One region of the Paenibacillus sp. TSA_86.1 genome, then DNA from elsewhere that is predicted to be linked to it. Evidence: riboswitches for the same ligand, from Rfam matches in the RefSeq annotation. Region 1 holds a riboswitch; each other region holds the start of a gene.
The links. Region 1 has a riboswitch for cyclic di-AMP ahead of ACUTVW_RS26080 (C40 family peptidase). Riboswitches for the same ligand answer to the same signal wherever they lie in the genome.

Region 1 (3,526 bases):
AGATCGGACATCAATACTTCTACGGCATGGTTGCAAGCAATGAATTCGAAGAGGCCTGGCTTGATGAGGGCTTCACCTCCTACGCAGAAGACAAACTAATGGAGCAGGAATACGGACTCATTCCGAACTTGCCTGTACAATCAGGTCTGGTCACATCCCCCGCTCCTTTGACACAGCCTTCGTGGAAGTTTGACTCGCAGAATCAATATGCGTCCAACGTATATACCCGAGGCAAGCTCGTACTTCTCGGCATCGAACAGCAAGTCGGAGCGAAAAAAATGGAACGCATTCTTTCAACCTATGTCAACAAGTATCGCTTTAAACATCCGACAACGGCTGATTTTCAGAAGGTAGTCGAGCAAGTGACCCGTACCTCCTGGGCTAATTACTTTGAACAGTATGTCTACAGCAACGGCATGGCCGATTTTGCTGTGGAGAAGATCAACGTTTCTTCTATAGAGAAGGACGGCCAAAAAATGTACGAGTCCTCTGTCACCATTGCCAAAAAGGGCAGTGATTTCCCGAAGGTTCCCGTTCGGATCGGTTTTCAGGACGGCCATACCTTAACGAAGCAATGGAACGGACAGGAGGATCGCATTACCTATAAACTCACCTACACTTCTCCTGTCTCTTGGGCTATGACCGACCCTTTGTATGATATTGTGCTGGAAAATCGACATATGAACAATTTCCTGAGAACCGGACTGGATGAACGAGTCAAATCCCGCTGGAACATGAGTGCTACGAAACTAATTGAAGCCATATTCGGAGGTCTGTCATGGTGAGGTGGAGACAGTGAAAGCAAAAATTCGTGAAGGCTGGTTTCTCGTCCGTCAGCATATGTTCATTGCCGCACTCTTATTTATCTATCAATTAATCTGGGGATATTTTATCTATCGGTTGGTTCAATCGGCTGTCGTCCCCTTGCTGCTTCGTTATCCAACAGATGATGTCGGAGAACTGAGTACACTTTTATTCAAAATGGAAAGTCAGCTAAGTCTGTCCGGCCCTGAGGTTCAGCGATATTTATGGATCTTGGGTGGCATGTTGCTGCTTCGCCTGCTGATTAGCCCACTCATTCAAGCAGGTCTGCTCTACTCCCTTCAACATTTCAATTCCACAGAAGAGCGTATTCCTTTTATTCGAGGCATTAAAAAGTTATGGAAACCGATGCTGCTGCTGCACACCATACGTACAGTACTCATCTTCCTCCCTGCGTACTGGCTCGTACCCAGGCTGTATCCAACATTAATGGATAGTTTTCATTCTCTCCATTTGTTACTTCCCGGCATTCCATATGCAGCAGGCTGGATCATCTATGGCTGGATTGTACATCATGCCATGCTCTATATGCAGTTTGGCATCACGGACCCGGAAGGAGAAGGCCGTATTCAGGGCACGTTCAAAGGATTGTGGATTGCTTTGCGCCGTATCTTCGCTGTCACCAGCATCGCGCTAATGTTGGGAGCTGTTCATTTACTTGTCTTTGGTGCATTCACATCTGCCTCTTGGTTCCTGACAGGACTATCCGGACTGATCCTGCAACAAACGTATCCGCTTGCCCGAAGCCTGCTCAGTATGTGGAAAGTATGTAGTCATTTCCGCTTGTGGCAGTCCACATCCATCAAGAATGAGAGTCATATAAGCTGAACTACAGATTTATATAAATCGCTTACAAAATGAAAGATTGTTACCATCTCATGCTTAACATTTCATCCATTATTGCGTATAAATACGCAAACCTCGACCTTCCCCCGTCAAAGGTCGAGGTTTTTTTTGCTAATTTTGCTGCTAAACGTTGCCAAAGTACTAAGCCTCTGGTACAATAAGCGCAGTGAGTTTTTAGTAACAACTTTGTAATCTTTAAATCCTTATTTGTAACAACTTTAAATTAAATCCTTAAAATTAAATTTTCTTTTCTTTATCAGGTGCATAACTAGCATAGCCAAATTCCTGGCACCTGGGAAGCGGGGGAACCAGTTATGGGTGAATTGATCTTGAAACAGAGGGATCATAGGGGACCTTCAACCGAATCCTTAAGCTAACCTCGCAGGCGTTGGAAGGGGTATACCACTTGTTTAAGAAGAAATTGACCGCAGCAGTACTTAGCCTCACATTTGCATTATCACTTGGTGCAGGCAGCGCATTTGCAGATTCTAAGATGGATAAAGTCATCGATTCAGCAATAGGAACTACATACAAAAGCGGAGGAACAACACTTGACGGTTTCGACTGCTCCGGGTTTACACGGTATGTATTCGACAAATTAGGTATTGATTTGGCTCGCCAATCCAGCTCCCAATTCGACATGGGTGACTCTGTATCTCGCATGGAGATGAGACCTGGAGATTTAGTCTTCTTCAACACTACAGGTAAAGGTGTGTCTCACGTAGGCATTTTTGTAGGAAGCGGTAAGTTTGCACATTCTTCTTCTTCCAAAGGTGTAACGATCAGTTCATTGAGTGAAAATTACTGGGCTAATCGCTACGTTGGCGCAAAACGGATTATGAGCACGGACGCGTATGAGTCAGTGGCCCTTGACTAGGGACGAGCTTTAATCAACATCATGCTGGAACCATAAACTATACTGTAACGAAATACGAAGCATAAACAGAACCGCCCGGTACATTCTCCGCAGGAATGTATCCGGCGGTTTTTTTGTGCTTCCAATCCTGTGGCTACAGATGCTGCAAATCAAGTTATCTACCTGAACCAAAAAGGTCAGCTTACTTCGTTTGTCCGTGCCCTTATTCCTTGCCCTTATGATGTTTTTACCCAACCTGTTATAATATAAACGGAATGGCACGGACTTTTGTTTCATTTTCTTTCTGATCATTGAAAATTTACCAAATACACGGCTCTTTTGTAGAGCGGACAAAGAACAGGTAACGGAGAGAGGAGCATGCACTGTTATATGAAAAATGAAGCACCTTTGACGTTTCGTGTGGTACCTATGCAGGAAGAACATGCAGAACTCATATGCAGCTGGAACTATGATCCACCATACAATATCTACAGCTGGCTGCCTTGGGAACAGATGAAAGCACTGGAAGTCGAATTTGGAGATACACAGCTAAGGCAGGAACAATATGCAATTATCCTGGATCAACATGACCAGGTTTATGGATTCGCACAATATTTTCCGCTCCAGAACGTAACACGTATTGGTCTCGGAATGCACCCTGAGCAGTGCGGTCAAGGCCGTGGCACCACTTTCGTAGCTGCCATCGTGCAAGAGGCGATTCGCCGCAATCCTTCCAATGAGATTGATCTTGAAGTACTTACCTGGAACCACCGTGCCATTCAAGTTTACCTGAAGAGTGGATTTGCCATCCAGGATACATATGAGCGCCAAACTCCAAGTGGTTTGAAGCCCTTTCATTGCATGGTTTATGAGGGCCCACGAGAGTAATTTGGAATTGGAATGGTTTCAATTTATCTCTCATTTGTGATTAGTTCAAAAAATTACCACAAAATGCTATGATGTAACGACAGCTTCCGTTATAATGATAGGGATAGTTTGGGT
Region 2 (3,526 bases), on a different contig from region 1:
ACATTGTCAGGTCACGTAATCTTTTAAAAATGGACATTTGGTTTATTCCTCCCAGTGGATAGTGCATTGTATATAAAGATACATACGCAACTAATCTGCAACACGTTTCAAATTTGCAGAAAAAATTTTAAAACTTGAATCTACATTTTTTTATTTAAATGTTCATCCATCAGTCTCTCTGCAGTCTGCACGATTTCATCAATCTGCATTCGTGTGATGCTGTCAAAATGGATACCCATAATTACAGTTACTGTAACCTTCAGTTGTAAAGCAGCCTTACGAGCAAGCCGCTCACACAACTCTTGTTCCTTATGCCCCGGGATATGCACCGTTGTCCCGCTAACCCGATCATGGTCCACATAAAATGTAGATACAGCTCCAATATGAGCTTTCCCACCAGTGACCAGAAATATCTTGTCCTGCCCTGCTTCAAAAACCTCTAAACGAATGGATTTCAAATCATATGTACTCATTCTCTTCCCACCTATCCTTTTCTTCTATATCTTATATGGTGAAATTATCGCTTTCATAACCTAATTGTGGCAATGAGACTTCTCACATCCGCATAAAAGAAGTGACCATAGGGCATACCATAGAGAACGTAATTTTGATAAAGGAGGCCGTTAAAATGAGTATACGCCTCGTCATGCTCGCACTCGTTACTGTCATATGTTCCGGATTTTATTCGGCCCCTACAGTTACTGCCTCTGATCCTGTTTCTGAGACTATATCACGCGGAATGTCTAATCCGAAGGATACACCGGCCTCTAGCTCAGATGCTAGAGAAGAACAGCTGACATTGGGTCAACTTCGGCAGAAGTATGCGGATACCTTCAAAACAAATGGCCCTTCCACCAAGCAAGTTGCGCTGACTTTTGATGATGTGCCAGATCCGAGGTTCACCCCTCAAGTGCTTGATGTTTTGAAAAAATATAAGGTTCGCGCAACCTTCTTTGTTGTAGGCAGCCGTGCGGAGAAACACCCGAATCTGGTGAAACGTATGGTAAAAGAAGGGCATATTGTAGGCAATCACAGCTATAATCATCCTGAATTCAGCAAGTTATCGATGACTGCCTTTCGCAGACAAATTTTACATACGGGAGATATTCTTCATCGCCTGACCGGATATACGCCTAAAATGATTCGTCCTCCTTACGGGGACATTAATGAGGAGCAGCTACGTTGGGCCGCCAAGCAGCACTACAGCATTGTGAACTGGAATGTGGATTCTCTGGATTGGAAAGGATTGTCCAAGGAAAGGGTAAAACATAATATTCTCTCTGCGGTGAAACCCGGCTCCATTGTATTGCAGCATGCTGGCGGCGGTACAGGATCGAACCTGCAAGGTACGGTAGAAGCTTTGCCTGAAGTTATCGAGGAATTGCGGAATCGAGGATATGAATTGGTCACGTTGGACGAAATGCTTAAATTGCCCAAAGAGAAACAATAATTGAAAGAAACAGGGTGCTCCTATGTGTAGTCATGATTCATTTTCGTCATGATAACACTAAAGAACACCCTGTTTCTATTTTTGCCTTTGATTATGTTTATAATGATTTCAACTTATGAGCCTCCATAATAATAAAAGGAAGCGTTATAGCTTTATTTTAAAATGTAAAGCTCAATATCCTGAAAACCAAACGAACTTACAAATGTCTTGCTTCCAGGGATGAAGATATCGATGCGATTTCCCTTAATTGCACTACCGGCATCCAGAGCCGTTGCTACGAAAGCCTGTTTCGGCAATCCTGGATGTGTATGTCCTGTCACCAAAACCTTAGTGCCAAAAGGAATAACTTTGGGATCTACCGCAATCGTACCCAATTCCAGCGGATTTCCAAAATAATCAACGGGCCCCCATCCACCATTCTCAGATGCATCAGCGGAATATGCAGTCGCTTTAACACTTAGTGTTTTGCTGTAGTCAAAAGTTTTCCCCCAAGCCTGTACAACTTTATTATCCGAACTTACGTCCAGACTTGCAGCTGTAACCGCCTTTTCCTGCGACTTCACTTGAACTGGGGCTGCTGCTTTGTTTTCGTTACCTGGGATGGTAATTTTCAAACCGCCATAGATGTTATAAGGTGAAATGTCTTTATTTGTTTTGATTAATGTGTTCATATCAACACCATATTGTTTGGATAAGGTGAAGAAGGTGTCCCCATCTTTAGCCACATGAACGGAATCCGCGTGAGCCGGAACGGCTTGAATGAATAGAATAGATGTAAGTAGTGCGATGGCAGTTTTGGCTAAACGTTTCTTGTTATACATGGTCTTCCTCCCTCATTATGCCTGCGAAGTTAGTTGTCGGATTCGGATGGAGGAGCCCACCCTATAGGCTTTACTTGACATATTGAAGCGTTATGTATTCCTAATTCACCCCAAGCAGTATGTTTATCCAATGAATAACATATCTGCATCGTTACGTCCCCCGCACTTCCACTTCGGAAGTTTCGGCAGCCTTCAATATATCACAATCTTGTAACCTTGAACTGTAGTAAATGTTTCCATTTGGCGTTTTGAAAACATATGCAGGTAACAAAAAAGTTACTTTTCCGATTCTATCTTTTTTTCAAACAACAAAAAGGCGTTACCGGATTTTTGGATCCGATAACGCCTTTTTTAACCTTATCCTATACATAGGGTAGAATGAATGAATTAAAGCACTTTGGCCAGAAAGTCTCGTGTACGCGAATGTTTCGGTGCTCCAAACACCTCATCAGGCTTACCTTCTTCGACAATAACTCCGCCGTCCATAAACAGAATCCGGTCACCAACCTCACGTGCAAAACCCATCTCATGAGTGACAATAACCATCGTCATTCCACCTTCAGCAAGACGTTTCATGACTTCCAACACCTCTCCGACCATCTCCGGGTCAAGAGCAGATGTAGGCTCGTCAAACAGCATGACATGCGGCTGCATCGCCAGTGCTCTTGCAATCGCAATCCGCTGCTTCTGTCCACCTGATAGCTGATTGGGATACGTATCTTTTTTGTCCGCTAAACCGACCGTTTTCAGAAGATCCTCAGCAATTTTGTTCGCTTCATCTGTCGATTGCTTTTTCACCTTGATTGGCGCAATCGTGATGTTCTGCTGAACCGTTTTGTGAGGAAACAGGTTGAAATGCTGAAACACCATCCCCATTTTCTCACGCGTAGCATTAATGTTGTGCTTTGGATCAGTGATCGAAACACCTTCAAAATCAATTTGCCCGGATGTAGGCTGCTCCAACAGATTCAGACAGCGCAGGAACGTACTTTTTCCCGAACCTGAAGGGCCAATAACCACGACGACCTCACCTTTTCCGATCGTTACGTCGATGCCCTTAAGCACATCGTTTTTGCCATAAGATTTGTGTAATTGTCTAACGTCTATCACTTGCACCCAACTTCCTTTCCAATCGTCCGAGCAGCTTGGACAGAATAAATGTCATGACAAAGTAAATCGCTGCCGCAATAATGAACGGGTTCAGACCCTGGAACGTAATGTTTTTGACAACACTAGCCTGATACATAATATCCAC
Region 3 (3,526 bases), on a different contig from region 1:
TTTATTCAGTATATTTTGATCGATCAAGAAGTTCTGACCCAAACTTTTCTTGAAAGAGAATCCATGCTTGTGAATAATTTCTTTGGTTCGTTTGGGTGTTGCTATTTCAATGGTTTGCTCCATGTCCTTCATATGCTCACAATCCTTCACGTTCAATTTGCGCTAATGCAGTGGAGAACTCTTCTCTTGTAATTTGAAATACACTCAGTCGTTTGTGGAATTGCTTGCCGTTACAATACCCGATGCCTAGCAAGTTGCCCATCTCCATACGACGTGCCGCTGCTTGCGGATGTATGATTAATCCTGCTTCAATCAGATCCTCCCAATCAATTAGACTAGGTGCACCTTCATAGGACGTGTGTACACGGGCTAGCGCATGCCGAATGGCCTCCGGTGAAGCATTCTCTACCCCGATATCCCCTTTACGCGTCGCGTCTGCCTCTGGAATGAAAGCATGCTTGCAGCCAGGGATCCTGTTGGCAATAATTTTGCGGATACGTTCTCCCGCATGGTCCGGATCCGTCAGGATGATGACACCACGTCTTTCCTGAGCAAGTGCGATTCGCTTTAGAATACGCTGATTAATGGCAGAGCCACCGGTTTCGATTGTATCAGCCTCAACCGCCCGGCGAATCGCTACCGTGTCGTCACGACCCTCCACAACAATAACTTCTTTTATCATGTTCCATTTCTTCCTTTCTAACGCAAAAAGAAGAGGAATATCCTCTTCTCTGCCAAACGGCGGAGGAGACTGATTTCAGACCCCTCCGCCGCATATTCCGCATGAATCATTCATGCAACTATTTTATAGCATTCCCATTTCAAAGTAAAACGAATTTAGTTCGCTTCCGGCTTCACAGGACCAATTACATAAACCGTTTTGCCTTTTTTACGTCCGAAATTCAGGGCGTGCTTCACACTATCATAATAAACGTCAATTTTATTGCCTTTAATCGCGCCGCCTGTATCTTCCGCACGACGGAAGCCGAGGCCCTCGATGTAAACCCACCAGCCAATTGGAATGACCTTAGGATCAACTGCGATGGTGCGCCCTTCCGTTACACGAGTACCGGAAGCTGTTTTTGTGCCAATACCCGGCTCTTCAGAAGAGTAGGCTGTCATGGAAACATTTTTCAGCACTTTAGAATATTTAAAAGAATTCCCTGAGACCGTAATCAACTTGCTGCCCGAGGCAGATGTTTTCTTCGAGTTCGTTGTTACTGTTTTTGCGGCGGTTGAAGTTTTGGCTGATACCAATTGAACTTCAGGCTCCTTCACTACTGGCTTCGCCTTTGTACCTACCGCGATCACTTTATCTACACGATTGGCAGCAACCGTTTTGCCGACCATTTTTTTGGAGACGAGTTCTCCATCTTGAAATACCTTTTCGATATGCTGCACAATTGTGCCTTCCTTGCCTTTCACTACAACACGGTTATCCCCTTGGAACAAACTAGAGTCTGCCGTTTTAACAACTTTGTATGCAATCGGTTGTTTCACATCCACTGTATGCTTTGTTACACGCACTACACGAATCTTCATCTCCGCTTTGATTGCAGTTCCGAGCGCTGGATACACTTTATCATGATTTGCAACTTCAATACCTGATTGCTGAATTACATCTTGTACCGATGAATCGGTTGTATACAGAGTCTTGGTGTCTCCGTCTGCCGTGATGTTAACTGGAACGGCCCGCTCAATAACGATTCGGTCTCCGTCGGTAATTGCCCCATTCATGGGCATGGATACCTTGTCGTGAGGGCTGACTGCGATTGACTGCTCCTCCAACATTTCCTGAAGCATTCCTGTACGAGTCTCTACCACTTGAGCTTTGCCGTCAATAACCAGTGATACCTGCTTCCCGGCCTGACCGTAAACGACTAACAAGATCATGATTGTAAGCGCAATTGAGAATATCGCGATCAGTGCCATTTGACGCAAGTTCTCATGCTTCCACCGCAACGCGAAAGACTTACTGGATGATCGTGACTCATGGGTCTCTTCTGGTTGGAATATGCCCACTTCTCCGTCCTCCTTCATAGCCTCGCCGTCTAAAGTAATGCATGATGTCTTTGACGCGACTATACCAATTTTTCTACAGAACACAGATCAGAGGTAATGACCGGTTCTGCACCATGAACCCCTCTTCGCAACATGATGCCACCATCCTGAATACTTACCGTATGATGAGCCAGTTTCTTTTATTCAAAACAAAAAAAGCCAAAGAAAGAGTGTAAGAGACCCTTTCGTGGCTTCCGAATGATTTTGAATATCGGAAATTCATGCACGAGGTTGCCTCTCTTTTTCCGCTTGCGAGGTTAGCTGTCGGGTTCGGGCGAAAGAGAGCCGCCCTATCTTAGGTCACCCGCTCATGGCGGACGCCCTTGAATTCACCCCGAGACCCAAAGAAGAAATCAAATACGGCTTCGCAGAACGATGCGCTGCTTTTGGGTCAGCGAACGGTGCGCAACGGCTAGAATCACCGCTGTTTAAGCCCTATTGGTTCCCCCGCTCTCCGTTAACGGAGACTCAGCGAGATTGATTCATGAAAGTAATGTTGTTTTATCGGAAAGTGTCCCTTTGTTCATCCCCCGAACATCTGTCCAATTTTCCGCACAACAATTCACTGAAAAGATGATATCCTGTTTCGATGCATGTTGTAAAGCGCGGATCAAGTACGTTTTTCTAAATATTTGGTTAAAATATTGTAATATTCTTCGTTTATTTGATACAAAGGGCAAATTACCTCTCTATAACTCCCTTTTTCACCCGATTTACTCGTTTTCTTATCGAATCCCAAAACGTTCCATGGCATTTTTGGTGGTTATTGCAGCAATTTCCTCCACCGAAATGCCTTTAATTTCCGCAGCTGCCTCCGCAACCAGACGTACATGCGCTGTCTCATTTCGTTTTCCACGATAAGGATGAGGTGTAAGATAGGGGGAATCCGTCTCAAGGAAAAACCTGTCCATCGGAACCTTGGCGAGCACCTCTTTAGGCTGCTTGGCATTTTTGAATGTGATGGGTCCACCGAAGGACAGATGGAATCCTAAATCCAGGCACATTTTTGCCGTTTCCCAGCTACCTGAGAAGGAATGCATCACACCGCCGACCTCACCAGCTTTCTCTTCACGCAAAATACGCACAATATCCTCATGAGCATCCCGATTATGGATGACAATCGGCATATTCAGTTCTCGTGCCAATGCAATTTGTTGTCGTAATACGCGATGCTGTACCTCCTTAGGGGAAGTGTCCCAATGATAGTCTAGACCGATTTCACCGATCGCTACCACTTTTTCATGTTTGCACAATGACGCAATCCACTCCAGGTCACCCTCTTGCATCGTGATCGCATCTACCGGGTGCCATCCTACAGCCGCATGGATAAAATCATACGTTTCAGCCAATTTCATCGTTGTTGGAATGGTCTCCCGGTTAAATCCTATATTAATCATGCGGGTGACCCCTGCATCCACCGCCCGCTGAATCATATCCTCTCGATCTTCGTCGAATTGTGGTGCAT
Region 4 (3,526 bases), on a different contig from region 1:
GAATGTGTATTTGATTATCCAGACCATTATTCAGTTCTAACTTTTATAATGCCATAGTATACAAAAAGGCTGATGCGCCACGGTATCCTCATACCGGGCGTATCAGCCTTTTTGTGTTTTTATTTTGTGCTCCAGCCGCATATACCTCTATCTCGACCGGATCTAACCTTATGCTCATACAGATCTGCTCGTATCCCCATCAGGTATCAGCAATGGTAGCAGTTCATCCAGCGACTCGACCGTCCAGTCTGCACGCTCGTCATCCGAAAGCTCTGGTTGGAACCTTCCGTACCCTTGCAAAATACGAATCGTACGTAAGCCCAAACTACGCGCTGGCATGATATCATTATCGATTCGATCTCCGACCATAACCGCTTCTTCAGGAGCGCATCCTGCCTGCTTCAAAGCAACCGCATACAACTCCGGATCAGGCTTGGACACCCCTTCTTCTGCCGAACATGCCAGAACATCGACATACTTCCGAAGTCCGTAGCTCTCCAGCCTCGCTTCCGTTCCAGGGCTCTGATTGGCGATAATGCCGATTCGATAGTGCTGTGAAAGCTGCTCAAGCACCTTGGTTGCGGAAGGGAACGGCTGCTCCAGCTCTTTATGGAATTTCAGCTTGTCCTGAATCTGAACGCGGTGATCTTCATCATGAATATATGTGCGTATAGCAACTTTCATAGGCCACTGTTCATAATTGCGGTAACAGGTGGCAAACAGTTCGCGTACCGCTTCCATTTTCACTGGATACCCGTACGCACCGGCTTCTCGAACGAACTGCCCGATAATATCGTCTACCGGCTCCCATTCGTCCACCAGCGTATCCCCCACATCAAAAAACAACCACTTCAATCCGGCAATATCCGGCACGCCGATTCCTCCTTGTAAGCCGCAGGTCACCCCTGGCTTGCATACTGTATCCATAAAAAAAGAAGACCCACGACAAGCATGAGTCTCCTCAAATTCCGTTAGTCTGTACCTGCAATTATAGCAGGCACCTTACATCGGATCAATCACAAGCTGCTGACCTCAGCTTCCGGTTTATTGCAGCTATTAAGAAGAAAACCGACTTCCCCATTCAATGAATACACGATTTTGTCTGCACCCATGCCCCGATAAATCCCTTTAGGGTGACTCTGCTCGGTGATTACACATAAGGACTTCGATGTCCATGAGCGGCAAATCTGCAGGTAACGGCAGGTCAAATTCAGACTATTTTCAAAAATAAATACATTCCCTACACTACCCTGTGGCAAAAACCATTTCTCAGCCGCTGCCGTATTCATACGAATGACGTGTTCTACGCCAATCCGGCGAAGTTTGCGCTCCTCACCAGCACTGTTCGTCAGAACGGCAAAAGGCATTTTTTTGTACATCAGCAATTTAACAAATTTACGTCCAGCCTCATTCGGAGCCGTTACTAAAATCATCTCTGTATCCATCATTCGTTCCTCCCTTAGCGTGAAAAGACAACAAAAAAGAAGCGTGGGGACCAAGGCCTCCGAAACGCTTCTTAAATAATCCATGGCGAAAACGCCATGAACCAGCGTGCGGTTTGTTGCCTCTCCCTTTAACGCTTACGAGGTTAGCTGACGGATTCGGGCGCGAGAGTCGCCCTATTTCCGGCTGTCGCCAGAAAATTCACCCCATGGACGTATACTGCTGTAATACAATACAGCACATCCTTTTGGTTCCCCCGTTTTCCACCCACTACGAATGGAAACTCAGCGATTAAAACATCGTTCGTAAATCTTGAGTATAAGACCGATCGATATTATCGTTTGTTTCGTTTTTCATGTACAATTTAATTAAAATTCAAATTACGCTATGAATCATACACCCGTGCCATGATCATGTAAAGTGCAGCCAGATCACCGAATCGTCAGGTTTCCGGCAATAACCATTAAGAATAGCGCTTACAATGGGGTTATACGCTATCCACCTCTTCCAATCTAGCTATTTCTCATCCGCACAGAAATGGATCAATACAATTCCTACTCATTCGGGATTCAGGCCCCGTTGATGGTTATAACAACGTGAAACCAAAATAAGTTTTGCATTATTTAATTGTATAAAATATAATAAGCACATCAAGAATAATAAGATGGAGGCGATCCTCATGTCAGTCTATGATTTCAAAGTAAACACCCTCCGCGGGCAAGAGATTGAGATGTCCCAATATCGCGGGAAAGTGTTGTTAATTGTAAACACCGCAAGTCAATGCGGTCTCACCCCTCAATTCAAGGGCTTACAGGAGCTGCAAGACAAATTCCAGGATGCTCCGTTCGAAGTGCTTGGATTCCCAAGCAACCAGTTCGCGCAGGAAAAGGGCTCTTCTGACGATATTGCCGAGTTCTGCCAGATGAACTATGGCGTAAGCTTCCCTATGTTTGAAAAGATTGATGTCAATGGTTCCAGCGCTCACCCTCTCTTCCAGCATATCTCAAAAGAAGCACCAGGCTTGCTTGGCTCCAAAGCCATCAAATGGAACTTCACCAAATTCCTTGTCGATCAGGACGGTAAAGTTGTGAAGCGGTATGCACCGCAGACGACTCCGGACAAAATCGAAGAAGATATTCAGAAACTCCTCAAATAATCAAGGCTATACAAATATACAAACAGGCCATCCGACATCAAAGAGCAGACACTTTTGCTCAAGGCTAGAGGGTGGCTTGTTTGCTTTCTCGCATGAATTACATCCTCTATATTCTATATACTGTTCCCGACGATAAATACAAACAACGCAATCAAACAAAACGAAAAAGAAGCTCTCCATCACGGAAAGCTCCTCACATAACTCTTCATATAATGCGGTCGAGAGGACTCGAACCTCCACGGGCATACGCCCACTACCCCCTCAAGATAGCGTGTCTGCCATTCCACCACGACCGCATGTCGTAAATTATCGGCAACAGAATTGATTATACCGGATTCCCCTACAAAAGTAAAGCACTTTATTACTCTTTCTTCATCTTACAATAGTTTATCATTTAAGCTATGCACTTCCCTTTCTGGTTTGCCTATACTCTGCACAAAATCCAGTCATATTTCCTTAGAAAGCACATATCATTAAATCTGATTCCTCAAGAAAAGAGCTGTGATTTGAAAACGAATGCTTTCGTATTCACAAACGAATGTATAACTTAAAATGAACTCGATACGTCATATTAGTTAACACAATAAATTTCCTATTTATAAAAAATCTATTTTTTTACGTAAATCATTGACAAAACGCGGACAATTATGTGAATATATATATCATATAATTCGGATTTACACACATATCATAAATAAAATCGATTTAATGTAATAAAATTTAACATCATCAACACAGGAGGCGAGAGATCGTGAACCGCGGGAATAAGCTGCTCGATTACGCGAAACTGCTTGATCCCTCTGTCCAGGTTGGAGGGTTCACCCATTTCTTCGGCATGGATAACCACATCAAGGAAGGATCTATTCGGACAGCGGAGGATCTCGAATCATTCATGCGCTGTCAGTTACACCCCAGCCTCGCTCGTCT

Region 2: another riboswitch for cyclic di-AMP. It lies ahead of ACUTVW_RS12730 (3D domain-containing protein); the one in region 1 lies ahead of ACUTVW_RS26080 (C40 family peptidase).
Region 3: another riboswitch for cyclic di-AMP. It lies ahead of ACUTVW_RS25475 (ubiquitin-like domain-containing protein); the one in region 1 lies ahead of ACUTVW_RS26080 (C40 family peptidase).
Region 4: another riboswitch for cyclic di-AMP. It lies ahead of ACUTVW_RS01915 (hypothetical protein); the one in region 1 lies ahead of ACUTVW_RS26080 (C40 family peptidase).

The regions. Positions count from the first base shown of each region.
Region 1 covers NZ_JBQZGE010000024.1:28,260-31,785, forward strand. The annotation lists gene ACUTVW_RS26070 (M1 family metallopeptidase) at 1-785, shown strand, start outside; gene ACUTVW_RS26075 (hypothetical protein) at 796-1,650, shown strand; cyclic di-AMP (ydaO/yuaA leader) riboswitch at 1,934-2,071, shown strand; gene ACUTVW_RS26080 (C40 family peptidase) at 2,075-2,545, shown strand; gene ACUTVW_RS26085 (GNAT family N-acetyltransferase) at 2,915-3,412, shown strand.
Region 2 covers NZ_JBQZGE010000004.1:340,513-344,038, reverse strand. The annotation lists gene ACUTVW_RS12745 (PspA/IM30 family protein) at 1-37, opposite strand, end outside; gene lpdD (prenylated flavin chaperone LpdD) at 141-473, opposite strand; gene ACUTVW_RS12735 (polysaccharide deacetylase family protein) at 629-1,450, shown strand; gene ACUTVW_RS12730 (3D domain-containing protein) at 1,603-2,271, opposite strand; cyclic di-AMP (ydaO/yuaA leader) riboswitch at 2,274-2,469, opposite strand; gene ACUTVW_RS12725 (amino acid ABC transporter ATP-binding protein) at 2,659-3,381, opposite strand; gene ACUTVW_RS12720 (ABC transporter substrate-binding protein/permease) at 3,368-3,526, opposite strand, start outside.
Region 3 covers NZ_JBQZGE010000022.1:51,053-54,578, forward strand. The annotation lists gene rsmA (16S rRNA (adenine(1518)-N(6)/adenine(1519)-N(6))-dimethyltransferase RsmA) at 1-132, opposite strand, end outside; gene rnmV (ribonuclease M5) at 137-682, opposite strand; gene ACUTVW_RS25475 (ubiquitin-like domain-containing protein) at 838-2,022, opposite strand; cyclic di-AMP (ydaO/yuaA leader) riboswitch at 2,292-2,545, opposite strand; gene ACUTVW_RS25480 (TatD family hydrolase) at 2,787-3,526, opposite strand, start outside.
Region 4 covers NZ_JBQZGE010000001.1:444,317-447,842, reverse strand. The annotation lists gene ACUTVW_RS01925 (Nramp family divalent metal transporter) at 1-40, shown strand, start outside; gene ACUTVW_RS01920 (HAD family hydrolase) at 175-873, opposite strand; gene ACUTVW_RS01915 (hypothetical protein) at 1,017-1,448, opposite strand; cyclic di-AMP (ydaO/yuaA leader) riboswitch at 1,563-1,743, opposite strand; gene ACUTVW_RS01910 (glutathione peroxidase) at 2,123-2,599, shown strand; tRNA gene ACUTVW_RS01905 (tRNA-Leu) at 2,813-2,895, opposite strand; gene ACUTVW_RS01900 (urease accessory protein UreF) at 3,351-3,526, shown strand, end outside.